DNA from 3 places in the Cronobacter universalis NCTC 9529 genome. Region 2 is predicted to be linked to each of the others. Evidence: predicted binding sites of a transcription regulator. Region 2 holds the regulator's gene; each other region holds the start of a gene.
The links. Region 2 encodes LexA, which represses DNA repair genes until DNA is damaged. Its sites were predicted from a motif close to TNCTGTATGTACATACAGNA; they were not measured.
Positions count from the first base shown of each region.

Region 1 (5,395 bases), 1.5 Mb from region 2:
ATCCCGACCGCCTCATGCAGATCGCTGCCCGCAAGCCCCGTCGCCAGCAGCGCCGCGCCGGGCGTCGACCAGGCGGTCAGCACCGGCGCGCGATACCACAGGCTTAGCGCGAGCGTGCTGACGCCCATGCCGATGCCGAGCATCGTCATCCAGCCCGCCGTTTGCGCGGGCGTGGCGCCTGCCGCCGCGGCGGCCTGCCAGATAATGGCGGCAGAGCTGGCGTAGCCCACCAGTACCGCCACAAACCCTGCAATGACGGCAGACGCCGGGGGAAGAGAAAAGCGCATATTTGCTCCGCTGTGCGTTATAACGTCCAGCGACTCTATCATCGTGCGCTATAACGCACAAGGCGCTATACTGGCCGCTATTAAAGGAGAGCGTATGGATATCACCGCCCATCTCGCGCAGACGCTGAAAGCGCTGCGCCAGCAGAAAAACTGGAGCCTGACCCAGGCGGCGCAGGAAACCGGCGTGTCGAAAGCGATGCTCGGCCAGATAGAGCGCAACGAATCGAGCCCGACGGTCGCCACGCTGTGGAAAATCGCCACCGGCTTTAACGTGCCGTTTTCGGCGTTTATCACGCCGCCTGCGCCGGGGGCGCGCACCGTGTTTGACGCCCAGCAGACGATGCTGGTGGAGCCACTGTTTCCGTGGGATGAACAGCTGCGCTTCGATATGCTCGCCGTCACGCTCGCCCCCGGCGCGCAGAGCGACTCCACGCCCCATGAGCGCGGCGTAACGGAGCATGTGGTGGTGATTGAGGGCGAGCTGGAGCTACAGACAGACGGCGTCTGGCGGCGGCTCGGCCCCGGCGAAGGGCTGAAGTTTTCCGGCGACCGGCCGCACGCCTACCGCAACGCGACGCCGCTGCCGGTGCGTTTTCATTCGCTGATCCACTACCCGGCGCCATAAAAAAAACCGCAAGCGAGCTTGCGGCCAACGACAATCTACAACGACACGATGAAACTGAGGTGATAAGTCAGGAATACCGCTCCAGCGTATCCCTTGCGCCGCGCCGCGTGAAATAAACCTTTGTGCAATACTTTGCCGTAAAACGGCAAACCCGCGACGGGGCCGTGAAAGAGTTTCCGAACGCCCGGAATGTGACTACAATAGCCGCCTTTCAAATAACGGATAACGACGAATTATGCGCCTGCAATCGCATCACCTTGAACTGCTCAGCCCCGCCCGCGATACCGCCATCGCCCGCGAAGCCATTCTGCACGGCGCAGATGCAGTCTATATCGGCGGCCCCGGTTTCGGCGCCCGCCACAACGCCAGCAACAGCCTCCAGGACATCGCAGACCTGGTGCCGTTCGCCCATCGCTTCGGCGCGAAGGTGTTTATCACCCTTAACACTATTCTGCATGACGACGAACTGGAGCCGGCCCGTAAGCTTATCGGCCAGCTTTATGACGCGGGCGTCGACGCCCTGATCGTGCAGGACATGGGCATTATGGAGCTGGATATTCCGCCCATCGAGCTGCATGCCAGTACCCAGTGCGATATCCGCAGCGTCGAGAAAGCGAAATTCCTCTCCGATGCCGGTTTCTCGCAAATCGTGCTGGCGCGCGAGCTGAACCTCAACCAGATCCGCGCCATTCATGAAAACACCGACGCCACCATCGAATTCTTTATTCATGGCGCGCTGTGCGTGGCCTATTCAGGCCAGTGCAATATCTCCCACGCCCAGACCGGGCGCAGCGCCAACCGCGGCGACTGCTCGCAGGCCTGCCGCCTGCCGTACACCCTGAAAGACGATCAGGGCCGCGTGGTGGCGTATGAGAAACACCTGCTGTCGATGAAAGATAACGATCAAACCGCCAACCTGGCGGCGCTGATTGACGCAGGCGTGCGCTCCTTCAAGATTGAAGGGCGCTACAAAGACATGAGCTACGTGAAAAACATCACGGCGCACTACCGTCAGATGCTCGACGCCATTATTGAGGATCGCGGCGATCTGGCGCGCTCATCAGCAGGCAACACGGCGCACTACTTCGTGCCGTCCACCGAGAAGACCTTCCACCGCGGCAGCACCGACTACTTCGTTAACGCCCGTAAGATAGATATCGGCGCGTTCGATACCCCGACGTTTGTCGGCCTGCCGGTCGGCGAAGTGCTGAGCGTCGGCAAAGAGCATCTGGATGTGGAAGTCACCGAGCCGCTGGCGAACGGCGACGGGCTGAACGTTATGATCAAACGCGAAGTGGTGGGCTTTCGCGTCAATGTGGCGGAAAAAACCGGTGAAAACCGCTACCGCGTCTTCCCGAACGAGATGCCGGCGGCGCTGAAAACACTGCGCCCGCACCACAAGCTTAACCGCAACCTTGATCACAACTGGCAGCAGGCGCTGCTGAAAACCTCCAGCGAGCGCCGCATCGGCGTGGATATCGAACTCGGCGGCTGGCAGGAACAGCTGATCCTGACCATCACCAGCGAAGACGGCGTCAGCGTGACGCATACGCTCGACGGGCAGTTCGACGAAGCTAACAACCCGGAAAAAGCGCTGACCAGCCTGAAAGAGGGCCTGGCGAAACTGGGGCAGACTATCTATTTCGCCCGCGACGTGCAGATTACGCTGCCGGGCGCGCTGTTTGTGCCTAACAGCCAGCTCAACGCGTTCCGTCGTGAAGCGGTCGAGGCGCTGGACGCCGCGCGCCTGGCGAACTACCAGCGCGGCGCGCGCAAGCCGGTCTCCGTGCCGCCGCCGGTCTACCCGGAAACGCACCTGAGCTTCCTCGCGAACGTCTACAACCATAAGGCGCGTGAATTTTACCAGCGCTATGGCGTGCAGCTTATCGACGCCGCGTATGAGGCGCATGAGGAAAAAGGCGACGTGCCGGTGATGATCACCAAACACTGCCTGCGCTTTGCCTTTAACCTCTGCCCGAAACAGGCGAAAGGCAACATCAAGAGCTGGAAGGCGACGCCGATGCAGCTGGTGCACGGCGACGAAGTGTTAACGCTGCGTTTTGACTGCAAACCCTGCGAAATGCACGTCGTCGGCAAGATCAAAAACCATATCCTGAAAATGCCGCAGCCGGGCAGCGTGGTCGCGTCCATCAGCCCGGAAGATCTGCTGAAAACCCTGCCGAAACGCAAAAACGCCTGATTGTTCTTCCCCAAAAGCCAGAGCCTGCGCTCTGGCTTTTTTTTATCTTCATTCCATGCCGCTCAACAAACCCGCACAAACTGGCCGTTCTCCAGGCAATTGCGCCGCTTCGCTTAAAAATAGGGTTGTCAGAATACCGCAAATCAAACTACTGTATATAAACACAGTAAATAACAACATAATGAATGGATGGAGCACGCCATGTTAATGATGCGTCTCTTGCCACAACCTGATGCCGGGGAGTTGCCGCTGTTTCTTGAGACAGTGGCCTGCGGTTTCCCGTCGCCCGCTCAGGATTACGTCGAAAAGCGCGTGAGCCTCGACGCGCACTGCATTGTGCACCCGAATGCCACCTATTTTTTACGGGCGGCCGGGGAGTCGATGAACGGCGCCGGGATCGAGGATGGCGATCTGCTGGTGGTGGACAGCGCCCTGAAGCCGCAGGAGGGCGACATTGTCGTGGCCGCGCTGGAAGGGGAGTTCACCGTGAAAACCCTGCGGCTGCGTCCGGTCGCGCAGCTGGTGCCGATGAACCCGGATTTCGCGCCGATCCCGCTTGGCGGTGACGCCGAGGTAGTGATTTTCGGCGTGGTGACCTGGGTGCTGAAGAAGAGGCGCTGAGATGTACGCGCTGGTGGATGTGAACAGCTTTTACGCCTCCTGCGAGATGGTGTTTCGCCCGGATCTGCGGGATAAACCGGTCGTGGTGCTGAGCAACAACGACGGCTGCGTCATTGCCCGCAGCCGCCAGGCGAAGGCGCTCGGCATCACCATGGCGGAGCCCTATTTCAAACAGCGCGCGCTCTTTGAGCGTCATCGCGTGGCGGTCTTCAGCTCCAACTACGCGTTTTATGCCGACATGAGCAAACGCGTGATGGATATTCTCGAAGAGATGGCGCCGCAGGTGGAGATCTACTCGATCGACGAGGCGTTTGTCGATCTGCGCGGCGTCAGTAACGTCATGTCGCTGACCACGTTTGCGCAGGAGATCCGCGACCGCCTCTGGCGCGAAACCCATCTGCCGGTCGGCGTGGGCATCGCGCCGACTAAAACGCTCGCCAAGCTCGCCAATCTCGCCACTAAAAAATGGCCGAAGTCGGGCGCGGTCGTCGATCTCTCCGACCCGGCCCGGCTGCGCAGGGCGCTGGCGCATTTTAAGGTGGAGGACGTCTGGGGCGTCGGGCGCAGGCTCAGCAAAAAGCTGGCGGCGATGGGCATTGAGACCGCGTTTGATCTGGCCAACAGCCCGGCGTGGGTGATCCGCAAAAATTTCAATGTGGTGCTGGAGCGCACCGTGCGGGAACTGCGCGGCGAGCCCTGTCTGGCAATGGATGAATTTGTCGCGGCGAAACAGCAGATCGTGTGCAGCCGTTCGTTTGGCTACCGCGTCACGGCTTATCAGGATATGCGCCAGGCGGTCTGCGCCTGGGCGGAGCGCGCCGCGGAGAAACTGCGTCAGGAGCATCAGTTCTGCCGCCAGGTGGCGGTGTTTATCCGCACCAGCCCGCATGACGAGCCGGACGACCGCTACAGCAATCAGGCGCTGTGCCAGGCGCTGACGCCCACCAACGACACCCGCGAAATCGTGCGGCTGGCGGTAAGCGCGCTGGACGCCATCTGGCGCGAAGGGTATCGCTATATCAAGGCGGGCGTCATGCTGGGGGATTTTTTCAGCCAGGGCGTGGCGCAGCTTAATCTCTTCGACGAACACCCGCCGCAGGCCAACAGCGCGCCGCTGATGCATCTGCTGGATGAATATAATCGCTCAGGCAGGGGGAAGCTCTGGTTCGCAGGCCAGGGGATCGTCAAGCCCTGGGCAATGAAGCGCGAATTTCTCTCGCCCGGCTACACTACCCGTTTCAGTGAATTGCCGCGCGCGAGTTTGTGGTGAGGCGGGCTAAAACATTTATGTTGTCTTTACGCCTTCGCCGCGCTGCCGGTTAAACCAGACCATAAACGCTGCACGGCGACAATAAAAGTCCGCCAGGTAAGGCGTTTCTGATCTTGTAATACCCCCTCAACACCGCTCCACCAGGCCAAACTCCTCAAACATCAGCGGCATGTCGGGAGAGAAACAGCCGGCGCGGGTGAAAAACGCTTCATGCTCATTGCGCCAGTAAGCGAGGCTTAAGTCGCCTTCGCCTTCCAGGGCGGCGAGCTGTTCGGTGACGTCGCAGAAGTTCACCAGCCGCAGCGTGTGGGTGCGAATAACGCACAGCGGCTCGCCCGCGCCGTTGAGGATAATATGGTAATCCCCCGGCAGGGTCGGGTCGGCGTCCTGCC
Region 1 is NZ_CP012257.1:2,269,208-2,274,602, reverse strand. It holds gene AFK65_RS10510 (benzoate/H(+) symporter BenE family transporter) at 1-287, opposite strand, end outside; gene AFK65_RS10505 (helix-turn-helix domain-containing protein) at 382-912, shown strand; gene AFK65_RS10500 (peptidase U32 family protein) at 1,148-3,112, shown strand; gene umuD (translesion error-prone DNA polymerase V autoproteolytic subunit) at 3,314-3,733, shown strand; gene umuC (translesion error-prone DNA polymerase V subunit UmuC) at 3,735-5,003, shown strand; gene AFK65_RS10485 (ASCH domain-containing protein) at 5,130-5,395, opposite strand, start outside.
Region 1: umuD (translesion error-prone DNA polymerase V autoproteolytic subunit) is a predicted target of LexA. The motif match lies at 3,262-3,281, and genes of this name have one in related genera.

Region 2 (5,395 bases):
TGGAAGATATCATGCATGCGCTGGCGGCCAGAATGGGCTTTGCGTTGCGTCATAACGTCATTGAAGCGCATGGGTTGTGCGCGGCCTGCGCGGAAGTTGAGGCGTGTCGCCATCAGGGACAGTGTGGTCACGACCACAGTATCACGGTGAAAAAGAAAGGGCGTTAATCAGTCAGGATGGGTGGTACATCCTTGTACCGTTGGGCAGGGCAGCCTCAGAGGGAAAATACCGTTTGAGGTGGTGGCCGGATTACCAGCGGTAATCGTGGCGGCTTTCCCAGTCAGTCACTTCCTTGTCGGCTTCATCTTTCGCATAACCGTAACGTTCCTGGATTTTACCCACCAGTTGGTCACGTTTCCCTTCGATGATAGTCATATCATCGTCGGTTAATTTACCCCATTGCTCTTTCACTTTACCTTTAAACTGTTTCCAGTTACCGCCAGCTTCATCTCTGTTCATAGACGTCTCCTTAACATTCGGTAGTGAATCAGTCTCACAGGTTCTCCTGTGGGGGTTCAGCCCGGGTCATCTTCATCATTTGCTGAACGTACTACTCATTTTAGACGTCAATTTTACCCCCGGCGGGATATTCAGAATCTTTAACCATAACGAAGCGCTGGAGCCGACAAATTTTCTTTTATCGGCGATGTGATACATCAGGAAAACTTAGTGCAAAAGACGCCCGCGACGCCATAAGTAACCGAGCGACAATCCGCGCAGCGCCAGGAAAACGGTGAGCGCCAGCCACAGACCGTGGTTGCCAAGCCGCGGCAGCGTGAGCAGCGTCAGGCCAAAACCGAGCGCCGCGACAGCCATACTGTTGCGCATCTCCGCCCCGCGCGTCGCGCCGATAAACATGCCGTCCAGCAGATAACACCAGACGCCGACTACCGGCAGGATCGCCTGCCAGAAGAGATAGGGCTGCGCCAGCGCCTGCAACGACGGCAAAGATGTTAACAGCGACACAATATACTGCCCCGCCACGGCATACAGCAGCGCGAACGCCAGCGCGACCATGCCTGCCTGTCGGCACGCCGCGCGCCAGACGCTGCGCAGTTGCGATTTATCCCGCGCGCCAAAGGCCTGCCCGGCATGCGCTTCCACCGCGTAGGCGAAGCCGTCGAGCGCATAAGCCGTGAAGGTTAACAGCGTCATCAGAATGGCGTTAACGGCGACAATATCGCTGCCAAGCCGGGCGCCAAACACGGTGACGGAGGCAAAGCAGATCTGCAACAGCAGCGAGCGCAGCATGATGTCGCGGTTAAGCTTAAGCAGCCTGCCGACGCCGCCGCGCCAGGCGGTTTTCAGCATCGCCGGGGTAATGCCGCGCAGGCGCAGCACGCGGGCCGCCATCATAAGACCAATGCCAAGCGTCGCGTATTCCGCTATCGCCGTCGCCAGCGCTGCGCCCTGGACGTTAAGGCCAAGCCCCATGACGAACCAGAGATCAAGCGCGATATTAAGCAGATTACCGACCACCAGCAGGATAACCGGCGCGCGGGCGTACTGAACGCCCAGCAGCCAGCCCAGCAGCACCAGATTAGCAAGCGACGCGGGCGCGCTGAGCCAGCGAATCTCCAGAAACCGCCGGGCCTGCGTCAGCACAGCGTCGCTGCCGCCGGTAATATGCAGCGCCAGATGAATCAGCGGTTCGCGCAGCGCGATAATCAGCACACCGGCGATAAGCGCCAGCGCCATGGGCTGCACCAGCGCGCGGGCCAGCGCCGCCGGATCGCGCGCGCCGAACGCCTGGGCGGTTAACCCGGTGGTGCTCATACGTAAGAACAGCAGCAGCATAAACAGGAAGCTGGTGGCGGTTGCGCCAACCGCGACGCCTCCCAGATACACGGGGCTGTCGAGATGGCCAATCACGGCGGTATCCACCAGGCCCAGCAGCGGCACGGTGATATTGGAGAAAATCATTGGCAGCGCGAGGCGCCAGAGAGCTTTATCGGTAGAAGTGAGAAAGGGCATATGGCGTTCCGATGCCGTTACGCGATGATGAAAAAATATGCAGACTTTAGCAGACGGGAGAGGTCATTACCGTAACCGGGGCGGGCCAGTTACGGTAATGCGGCGTCAGGCAGCCGGGAAAGGCCTCAGAGCCATTCGCCGTTACGGATCACGCCGACCGCCAGACCTTCGATAGAGAAGTTATGCTCGCGCAGATCGACAACGATCGGTTTGAACTCGTTGTTCTCTGGCAGCAGCTCAACGACATTGCCCTGTTTTTTAAGGCGTTTTACCGTCACTTCATCGTCAATACGCGCGACCACAACCTGGCCGTTGCGCACATCCTGCGTTTTATGAACCGCTAACAGGTCGCCGTCCATAATCCCGATATCTTTCATCGACATCCCACTAACGCGCAGCAGGAAATCGGCGTTCGGCTTAAACAGGCCAGGATCGACCTGATAGTGGCCTTCGATATGTTGCTGGGCCAGCAGCGGCTCACCTGCCGCGACGCGCCCTACAAGCGGCAGGCCGGTTTCTTCTTCCTGCAGCAGACGAATACCGCGCGACGCGCCGGAGACAATCTCAAGAACCCCTTTGCGCGCCAGCGCTTTGAGGTGCTCTTCCGCCGCGTTTGGCGAACGGAAACCCAGACGCTGCGCGATTTCCGCACGCGTAGGCGGCATGCCGGTCTGGCTGATGTGATCCCGAATGAGATCAAACACCTCTTGTTGCCTGGTAGTTAATGCTTTCATTCCGCCCCCTGGGTGCATATACAGTTATGCTGTGAGTATATACAGCTAAAGGTGATTTTAAAACCATAACCGGTTAAAAAAGCGCTTCTTTCGCGATTTCTGGAAAACTTATCGCAAATGCTGCCAGAGCAGCGTGACCCACACGACCAGCGCGAGGATAATCGACAGCAGGACCGCGGCGGAGCCCATATCCTTGGCGCGCCCGGAAAGTTCATGAAATTCAGGGCCGATGCGATCAACGACCGCTTCGATGGCGCTGTTGAGGATCTCAACGATCATAACCAGCGTCACGGAGCCAATCAGCAGGACGCGGGTGATCGGGTCGACATCCAGCCAGCAGGCGATAAGAATGGCGGCTATTACGGCAACCCCTTCCTGGCGAAATGCGGCTTCATTTTTCCAGGCGGCGCGTAATCCCTTCCAGGAATAGCCGGCAGCGTTAATAATTCGAGTTAACCCCGTGGTGTTGTTGGCCATGACAAGAAACCTTTTTTAAATTCAGGCGTCAATGCTAATGCGCTTCGATAAAGAAGCACCACAGAAATTCTACGGAGTTTCTGATATTCTTGCGCCGCAATTGCATTATTAACCAGAGGCTTTACATCGTTTATGTCCGGTTGGCCACGAATTTACTACAAATTACTTAATTTACCATTAAGCGTGCTGGTAAAAAGCAAGTCCATCCCGGCGGCGCCCTGCCCCGAACTTGGGCTCGATACGTCACGCCCCATCATGTATGTGTTGCCGTATAACTCGAAGGCGGATCTCCTGACGCTGCGCGCCCAGTGCCTGGAGCACGATCTGCCGGACCCGCTGGAACCACTGGTTATCGACGGCACCGAACTGCCGCGCTATGTGTTTATCCATGGCGGCCCCCGCGTGTTTACTTACTACACGCCGAAGGAAGAGTCGATCAAGCTGTTCCACAACTATCTCGACCTGCACCGCAGCAACCCGGATCTCGACGTCCAGATGGTGCCGGTGTCGGTCATGTTCGGCCGCTCGCCGGGGCGCGAAAAGGGCGAGGAAAACCCGCCGCTGCGCATGCTGAACGGCATTCAGAAATTCTTCGCGGTCTCCTGGCTTGGTCGCGACAGCTTTGTGCGTTTCTCGCCGCCGGTGTCGCTGCGCCGCATGGCGACCGAACACGGTACGGACAAGCGCATCGCCCAGAAACTGGCCCGCGTGGCGCGTATGCATTTCGCCCGCCAGCGCCTCGCCGCTGTCGGCCCGCGCCTCCCTGCGCGCCAGGATCTCTTTAACAAGCTGCTCTCGTCAAAAGCTATCGCTCGCGCCGTTGAAGACGAAGCGCGCACCAAAAAAATCTCGCACGAGAAAGCCCAGCAAAACGCCGTCGCGTTGATGGAAGAGATCGCCGCAAACTTCTCTTACGAGGCGATTCGCCTTACCGACCGCGTGCTTGGGTTTACCTGGAACCGTCTCTACCAGGGCATTAACGTCCATAACGCCGAGCGGGTGCGTCAGCTCGCCCACGACGGCCACGAAATTGTCTATGTGCCCTGCCATCGCAGCCACATGGACTATCTGCTGCTCTCTTACGTGCTTTATCACCAGGGGCTGGTGCCGCCGCATATCGCCGCTGGCATCAACCTGAACTTCTGGCCCGCCGGGCCGATTTTCCGCCGTCTGGGCGCGTTTTTTATCCGCCGCACCTTTAAAGGCAACAAGCTTTACTCCACGGTCTTCCGCGAATATCTCGGCGAACTGTTCAGCCGCGGCTATTCGGTGGAGTACTTCGTGGAAGGCGGGCGCTCGCGCACCGGTCGTCTGCTCGATCCGAAAACCGGCACGCTCTCCATGACCATCCAGGCCATGCTGCGCGGCGGTACGCGTCCGATTACGCTGGTGCCGATTTACATTGGCTATGAGCATGTGATGGAAGTGGGCACTTACGCGAAAGAGCTGCGCGGCGCCACCAAAGAGAAAGAGAGCCTGCTGCAGATGCTGCGCGGCTTAAGCAAGCTGCGTAACCTGGGTCAGGGTTATGTGAACTTCGGCGAACCGCTGCCGCTGATGACCTTCCTGAACCAGCATGTGCCGGAGTGGCGCGATTCCATCGACCCGATCGAAGCGGTACGTCCGGCGTGGCTGACCCCGACGGTGAATGAAATTGCTTCACAGCTGATGGTGCGTATCAACAATGCGGGCGCGGCTAACGCCATGAACCTGTGTTGCACCGCGTTGCTGGCCTCGCGTCAGCGTTCGTTAACGCGCGAGCAGTTGACCGAACAGCTGGATTGCTACCTGAGCCTGCTGCGTAACGTGCCATACGCCTCCGACGCCACGGTGCCGGACGCCACGGCGACGCAGCTCATCGAGCACGCGTTGCAGATGAACAAGTTCGATGTCGAGAAAGATACGATCGGCGATATCATCGTGCTGCCGCGCGAGCAGGCGGTGCTGATGACCTACTACCGCAACAACATCATGCATATGCTGGTGCTGCCATCGCTTATCGCCGCTATCGTGACGCAACATCGCCGCATCAGCCGTGAAGCGGTGCAGCAGCAGGTTGAACAGCTGTTCCCGATGCTGAAGACGGAGCTGTTCCTGCGCTGGGAAAAAGAAGAGGTGCCGGCGGTCGTCGATGCGCTGGTTAACGAACTGGCGCAGCAGGGGCTGATCCTTGCCGACGACGTCTGGCTGCAGGTGAACCCGGCGCGCTC
Region 2 is NZ_CP012257.1:3,815,598-3,820,992, forward strand. It holds gene zur (zinc uptake transcriptional repressor Zur) at 1-167, shown strand, start outside; gene AFK65_RS17565 (CsbD family protein) at 250-459, opposite strand; gene dinF (MATE family efflux transporter DinF) at 667-1,974, opposite strand; gene lexA (transcriptional repressor LexA) at 2,100-2,708, opposite strand; gene AFK65_RS17580 (diacylglycerol kinase) at 2,817-3,185, opposite strand; gene plsB (glycerol-3-phosphate 1-O-acyltransferase PlsB) at 3,318-5,395, shown strand, end outside.

Region 3 (5,395 bases), 2.1 Mb from region 2:
TGAAACAGACGATTCGCGCCCGTCGTAAGCGGCATTTTAATGCCGAGCACCAGCATACCCGTAAAAAGTCCATCGACCTGGAATTTATGGTCTGGCAGCGGCTCGCAGGTCTCGCGCAGCGTCGCGGCATCACGCTTTCAGAAACCATTGTTCAGCTGATAGAAGACGCCGAGCGCAAAGAGAAATATGAAACCCACATGTCGACGCTGAAGCAGGATTTACAGGCATTGCTAGGGAAGAAAGAGTAACCGGGGCAGGCTTTAGCGGGTATGGTTTTACTGCGCGTGGTAAACGCTATGCAGGCTGAGCGACACGGCGCACAGGCGCTCTCCATCACAAACCCCACCGCTGGCATTACGCTCCCAGAAAACAAAAAACCCCGCCGTGGCGGGGTTTTTCTTAACGTTTAACTTAAGCCTGCGGCTGAGTTACAACGTCTTTAACGCCTTTAACTTCGATCTCTACGCGACGATCCGGACCCAGGCACTCGATCAGAGCTGCACGAGGTTTCACGTTGTCACAGGTGTTGCCAGTGACCGGATTGGATTCGCCCATACCACGTGCGGAGATCTTGTTGGACGGGATACCTTTGGAGATCAGGTAGTCAACAACAGACTGAGCACGTTTCTCGGACAGACCCTGGTTGTAAGAGTCAGAACCGATACGGTCGGTGAAGCCCAGAACCACGACGGAACCGTCTTTCGGATCCAGGTTGCTCAGCTGAGAGTACATCTGATCCAGCGCCTGCTGACCTTCCGGTTTCAGGGTCGCTTTGTTGAAGTTGAACAGAACGTCAGACTTCAGAGTGAAGTGCTTGGTCTGTACTTCCGGAGCCGGAGCCGGAGCCGGAGCTACAACCGGAGCTGCATCTTCCTGCTGGCCGAAACGGTAGGAAACACCTACGCTCAGCATGCCGTTGTCCGGACGAGCGCCAACAGTCTGCGCGTCACCGATGTTGTTAACCCACTGGTATTCCAGACGGGTAGCGATGTCGCGGGTCATTGCCCACTCAACGCCGCCAGCGAATACCGGAGAAACGCCAGTGTCGTGGTCGTCGCCGCCGATGTTAGAAGAGGAGTCAGCACGCCATACCATGCCGCCCAGACGGGTGTAAACGTCCAGATCGTCGGTTACCGGGTAACCCAGTTTAGCGGTCAGCTGTACGCCCTGAGCTTTGAAAGCGCCGTTTACAGTGTCGCCTTTATACGGCATGCGGCCCAGCCAGTCGTAGCCCATTTCGAAACCAACGTACGGGTTAACCTGGTAACCACCGAACGCGCCTGCGCCCAGCTGGCTTTCGTGAGTCGGGCCGTCGTTAGGGATAAAGCCGGTATCGTGGAACTGGGACCAACCCAGTTTGCCACCTGCATACCAGGTGTTATCTTTCGGTGCGGCCTGCGCTACGGTAGCGAAGCCAGCCAGTGCCACTGCAATCGCGATAGCTGTCTTTTTCATTTTTTGCGCCTCGTTATCATCCAAAAAGGCCATGCGCTTTTCCTTTGGAAAAGTTCACGGTTAAATCCTTCACCGGGGTTATAGCTCAATGGTTACTCTACCGATATTGTCGGTTTATTGATGAGCACCCTGGCGAGGTAAAGTCTACAACGTAGTTGAAAACTTACAAGTGTGAAGTCCGTCAGGCATATGAAAAAAAACAACTTGCGAAAGCGAAATTTAACATTTTTGGGTCAATTTTAAACACTCGTAAAGTGCGCGACCGGACAAAACTGCCCGTCTGACCGTTCATTCGCCACTATCGCTTCTGTTAAAGAGACGCGAACAAATTTTTACCAGGATTTATCCTAAAAAGGATTAATGCACCATTCTGGAGTGAATTCTTAAGCCCGAACGTGGTCGGTCACCCGGCAGTAAGGGCTGTACAGGGCGCATTAAAAAGCCCATCGCGTTACCTTTCTCTGCCGCCGCGGTCAGACGGCGATGCTCATCATCCGTTAAATCATCATGCAGCCAGGCGATAACCACGCTGTAGTTGCCGGTCTCCAGCGCGCGGATCATGGAATCCAGCGTAACCTGCGGGTTCATCTGGCTAACCTGCATCACTTTCGTGAGCGGCAGACCGGCGGATTCGACCCACTCGCGACTCAGACGCTGTTGCGGGGTAAGCCACAGCTGCCAGCGGGACTGCTGACCGAGTTGCTGCAGGAGAGGCAGCAGCACCAGTTGCGTCATCCACGGCTGATCTTCGTTGTACATCACTTCACTGATCAGGCCTCTTGTTTCAGCCTGAGCCAAAGCGTCAGCCGTTTCTTTTGCCAGACGACGTGAGCCATGCGCGCGATTTTGATGAGAAAAGTACATAAAGGTCCAGCCTCGCTAGTTACTGTATGCATATACAGTAATGCTGGCGCGGCCAAAGATCAATCGAAATTTCGGAAAGCATCTCGCAAATTTCGCATCTGGATCGTCTGAAAACGAAATTCGGATTGCTCACGAGACACAACTTTCATATGTTCCTGTTAAGGGAAAAGCTAATGGAATTTTTTATCCGTTACTTGTTGATATGAAAGGAATAATCATGGATAAAGCCTCGTCTGACACTCTGGTTCGGGTGCAGAATACTCTTTCATCTTTGGGAAACGTGACCCATCGTTCGCTCTTCGGGGGCTATAGCCTCGCCATCGATGAGGCCGTGTTCGCCATGCTGGTCGAAGGGCGGTTATATCTGCGCGCCAGCAACCAGAGTCGCGGCTATCAGCACGCCCATAATCCGCCGATGCTGGTCTGTACCCGTCGCGGGCGCCACATCAGCCTCAACTATTATCTGGTGGATGACGCGCTATGGGATTCGCCGTCATCGCTGCGTGAGCACGCCCGCACGGCGCTCGCCTGCGCGCAGGCGGAGAAAACCGAACGCGCCCGCGAGCGGCGCGTTAAAGATCTTCCCAACCTTAACGTTCAGCTTGAGATGTCGCTGTGGGAAGCCGGCATCCGGGATGTGGAGACGCTCTGCGCATACGGCGCGAAGGAATGCTGGCTGAAGCTGCGCAAAGCCCGCAAAAACCTCAGCCTGCAAGTGCTCTACGCGCTTCAGGGCGCCATTATCGGCACCCATGAAGCGGCGTTACCCGTACAGGTTCGTGAAGAGCTGCTGGAGTGGTTTATGCAGCTGTCGGTGCAGAATCAATCCTGAGCCAGCTGGCGCTGAAGACGGCTGATTTCCGGTAAAAGGGAAATCAACAGGCCGATTTGCTGCAGCACCAGCGGCTCTTTGCTCTCCTGGCGCGGCTCAATCTGCGCGATGCGCTGCGCCAGTGCCGTCAGCGATTTTTCCACGCGCGCTTCATCCGCGGGCTGGTGATGCAGCGCGTCGTCGACATAACAGACGGCGTCGTCGAGCAGAGAAAGGATCTCCTGACGCGTCAGTTTTTCGCGATGGGCACCTAAAGCCGAGATATAGCTGGTCAGCGTGTGGTTCAGGCACAGGAACCGGAAGGCGATATCGCGCATCTGCGCGCTTACGCGGGGCTCGCTGGACATATTTGAGACCACCGACGCCAGCTCCGCATCGCTGTTATGCGCGTCACGACGGGCGATACGATACGCCAGACGGTTATCGCGGCCCTGGTGATACTGCTCGAGGATGGCATCGAGATAACGGCAGTTGGCGTTCAGCGCGCGCTCCAGCACCACGGGCAACCGGCGAAACCGCCAGTCGGGCCAGATAAAGCTCACCGCGCACCACGCGATAGCGCAGCCGATTATCGTATCCACCACGCGCGGCAGCGCCACCTCGAAACCTTCGCCCAGCAGGTTAAAGCACAGCAATACCAGCAGCGTGATAAACAGCGTGGCGTGCGCGTATTGCACCGTACGGAAGACAAAGAAGAGCACGCCGGTGATAACGATCAGCACCAGTTGGCCTTCAAGCGAAGGCACGAAATAGAGCACGGGAATGCCGACCGCGACGCCCGCCAGCGTGCCGATAATGCGCAGCGTCAGGCGGTGACGCGTGGCGTTATAGTTCGGCTGGCATACAAAAAGGCTGGTCAGCAATATCCAGTAGCCGTGATGAAGCCCGGTGAACTGGATAAAGGCATAACCCACGCACAGCACCACGGACATTCGCACCGCATGGCGAAAGAGCGCGGACTGCGGCGTCAGGTTGCGGGTCAGGCGAAACCAGACATCGCTGAAGCCGTTCAGACTGTCATCCGACAGGCTGTGCTCGCTCTCGCTGACGACGGGCTGCGTAAACGGCTGCTCCGATTCAATGGTAGCGAGCTGGGCGTCGATCGCTTTCAGGTTAGCGACCAGAAAGCGCACGGCTTTGATCTCCGACGCCGAACCGCCCGCCGCCGCGGTGCGATCGAGCGCGGCGTCGAGATGCGTAAAAGCGCGCTCAAAACGAGGATCATGCTGGTACGGCGTGCGCAACAGTACAGAGCGCGCCATTTGCTGACACGCCTGCGACTGCATCGATAGCAATCGCTGGAAGCGGAACATGACATCGCTGTAGCGGAAGGTGTCGCGCAGCGTCTGATACTGAATATGCGACGAACTGGCGCGCTCATGAATATCCTGGGCGACAAAATAATAGTGCAGTGTCCGGCGCGTGCTGCGCTGGCCGCGGTCGCCGCGCAGGCGGGTCAGCAGCGAGGCTTTCGTCTGGTTCAGCGTGGCGACCAACTGGCTGTTCGCCATCGCCAGCTCCATCATCGGCACCTGGCTTTCATCTTCGATATCCGGGTCGAAAAAACGCGATTTGATTTCCAGATAGTGCGCCAGCTGTTCATAACAGCGGGCGAGGTTTTCCTGAAGTGGGCGCACCGGGAAGAGCAGATGGCCTGCAAGCGTCAGGAGGTTGTACCAGACCGCGCCCGCGAGCAGCAGCAGCGGCTGCTGATACCAGTGCTCGTATAATGAAACCCCGAGCATGGTGTAAATCGCGATCAGCAGCGCGCCGAAGGCGATCGTGGCGTAGCGCTGACCGAGGCCGCCCAGCAAAATAAAACCGATAGTGGAGACCGTCAGCCCGGCCGCGAACAGCCACGGCCACGGAAAGAGCAGTTCCACCGAGGCGGAGGCGATGAAAAAGCTGACCAGCGTAATCAGCAGATTGCGCAGGCGGCCCGTCAGGCGGTCGTCGAGATCGGTGAGCGCCGCGGCCACCACGCCAAGCGTCAGCGGGATAGTCAGCTTCGCCTCGCCAAGCCACCAGGGCAGCGCCGCCGTACCGCACAGCGCGATAAAAATGCGCACGTTGGTCAGCCACGCGCTGTTCCAGGCGTGGCGGTGAAGCAGAGGATTGAGCATCATGAGCGCATCCGGCGTTACTGGAAACGGCGGCGCGCGTTGGCTTCGCGGGCGGCCTGCGCCGTTTCGACGGACACGACCCGGCGGCCGACCGGCCAGAGCGCGATCGCGGCGATTTTAA
Region 3 is NZ_CP012257.1:1,588,218-1,593,612, forward strand. It holds gene matP (macrodomain Ter protein MatP) at 1-248, shown strand, start outside; gene ompA (porin OmpA) at 412-1,455, opposite strand; gene sulA (SOS-induced cell division inhibitor SulA) at 1,813-2,319, opposite strand; gene AFK65_RS07210 (TfoX/Sxy family DNA transformation protein) at 2,537-3,151, shown strand; gene yccS (YccS family putative transporter) at 3,142-5,277, opposite strand; gene AFK65_RS07220 (YccF domain-containing protein) at 5,292-5,395, opposite strand, start outside.
Region 3: sulA (SOS-induced cell division inhibitor SulA) is a predicted target of LexA. The motif match lies at 2,340-2,359, and genes of this name have one in related genera.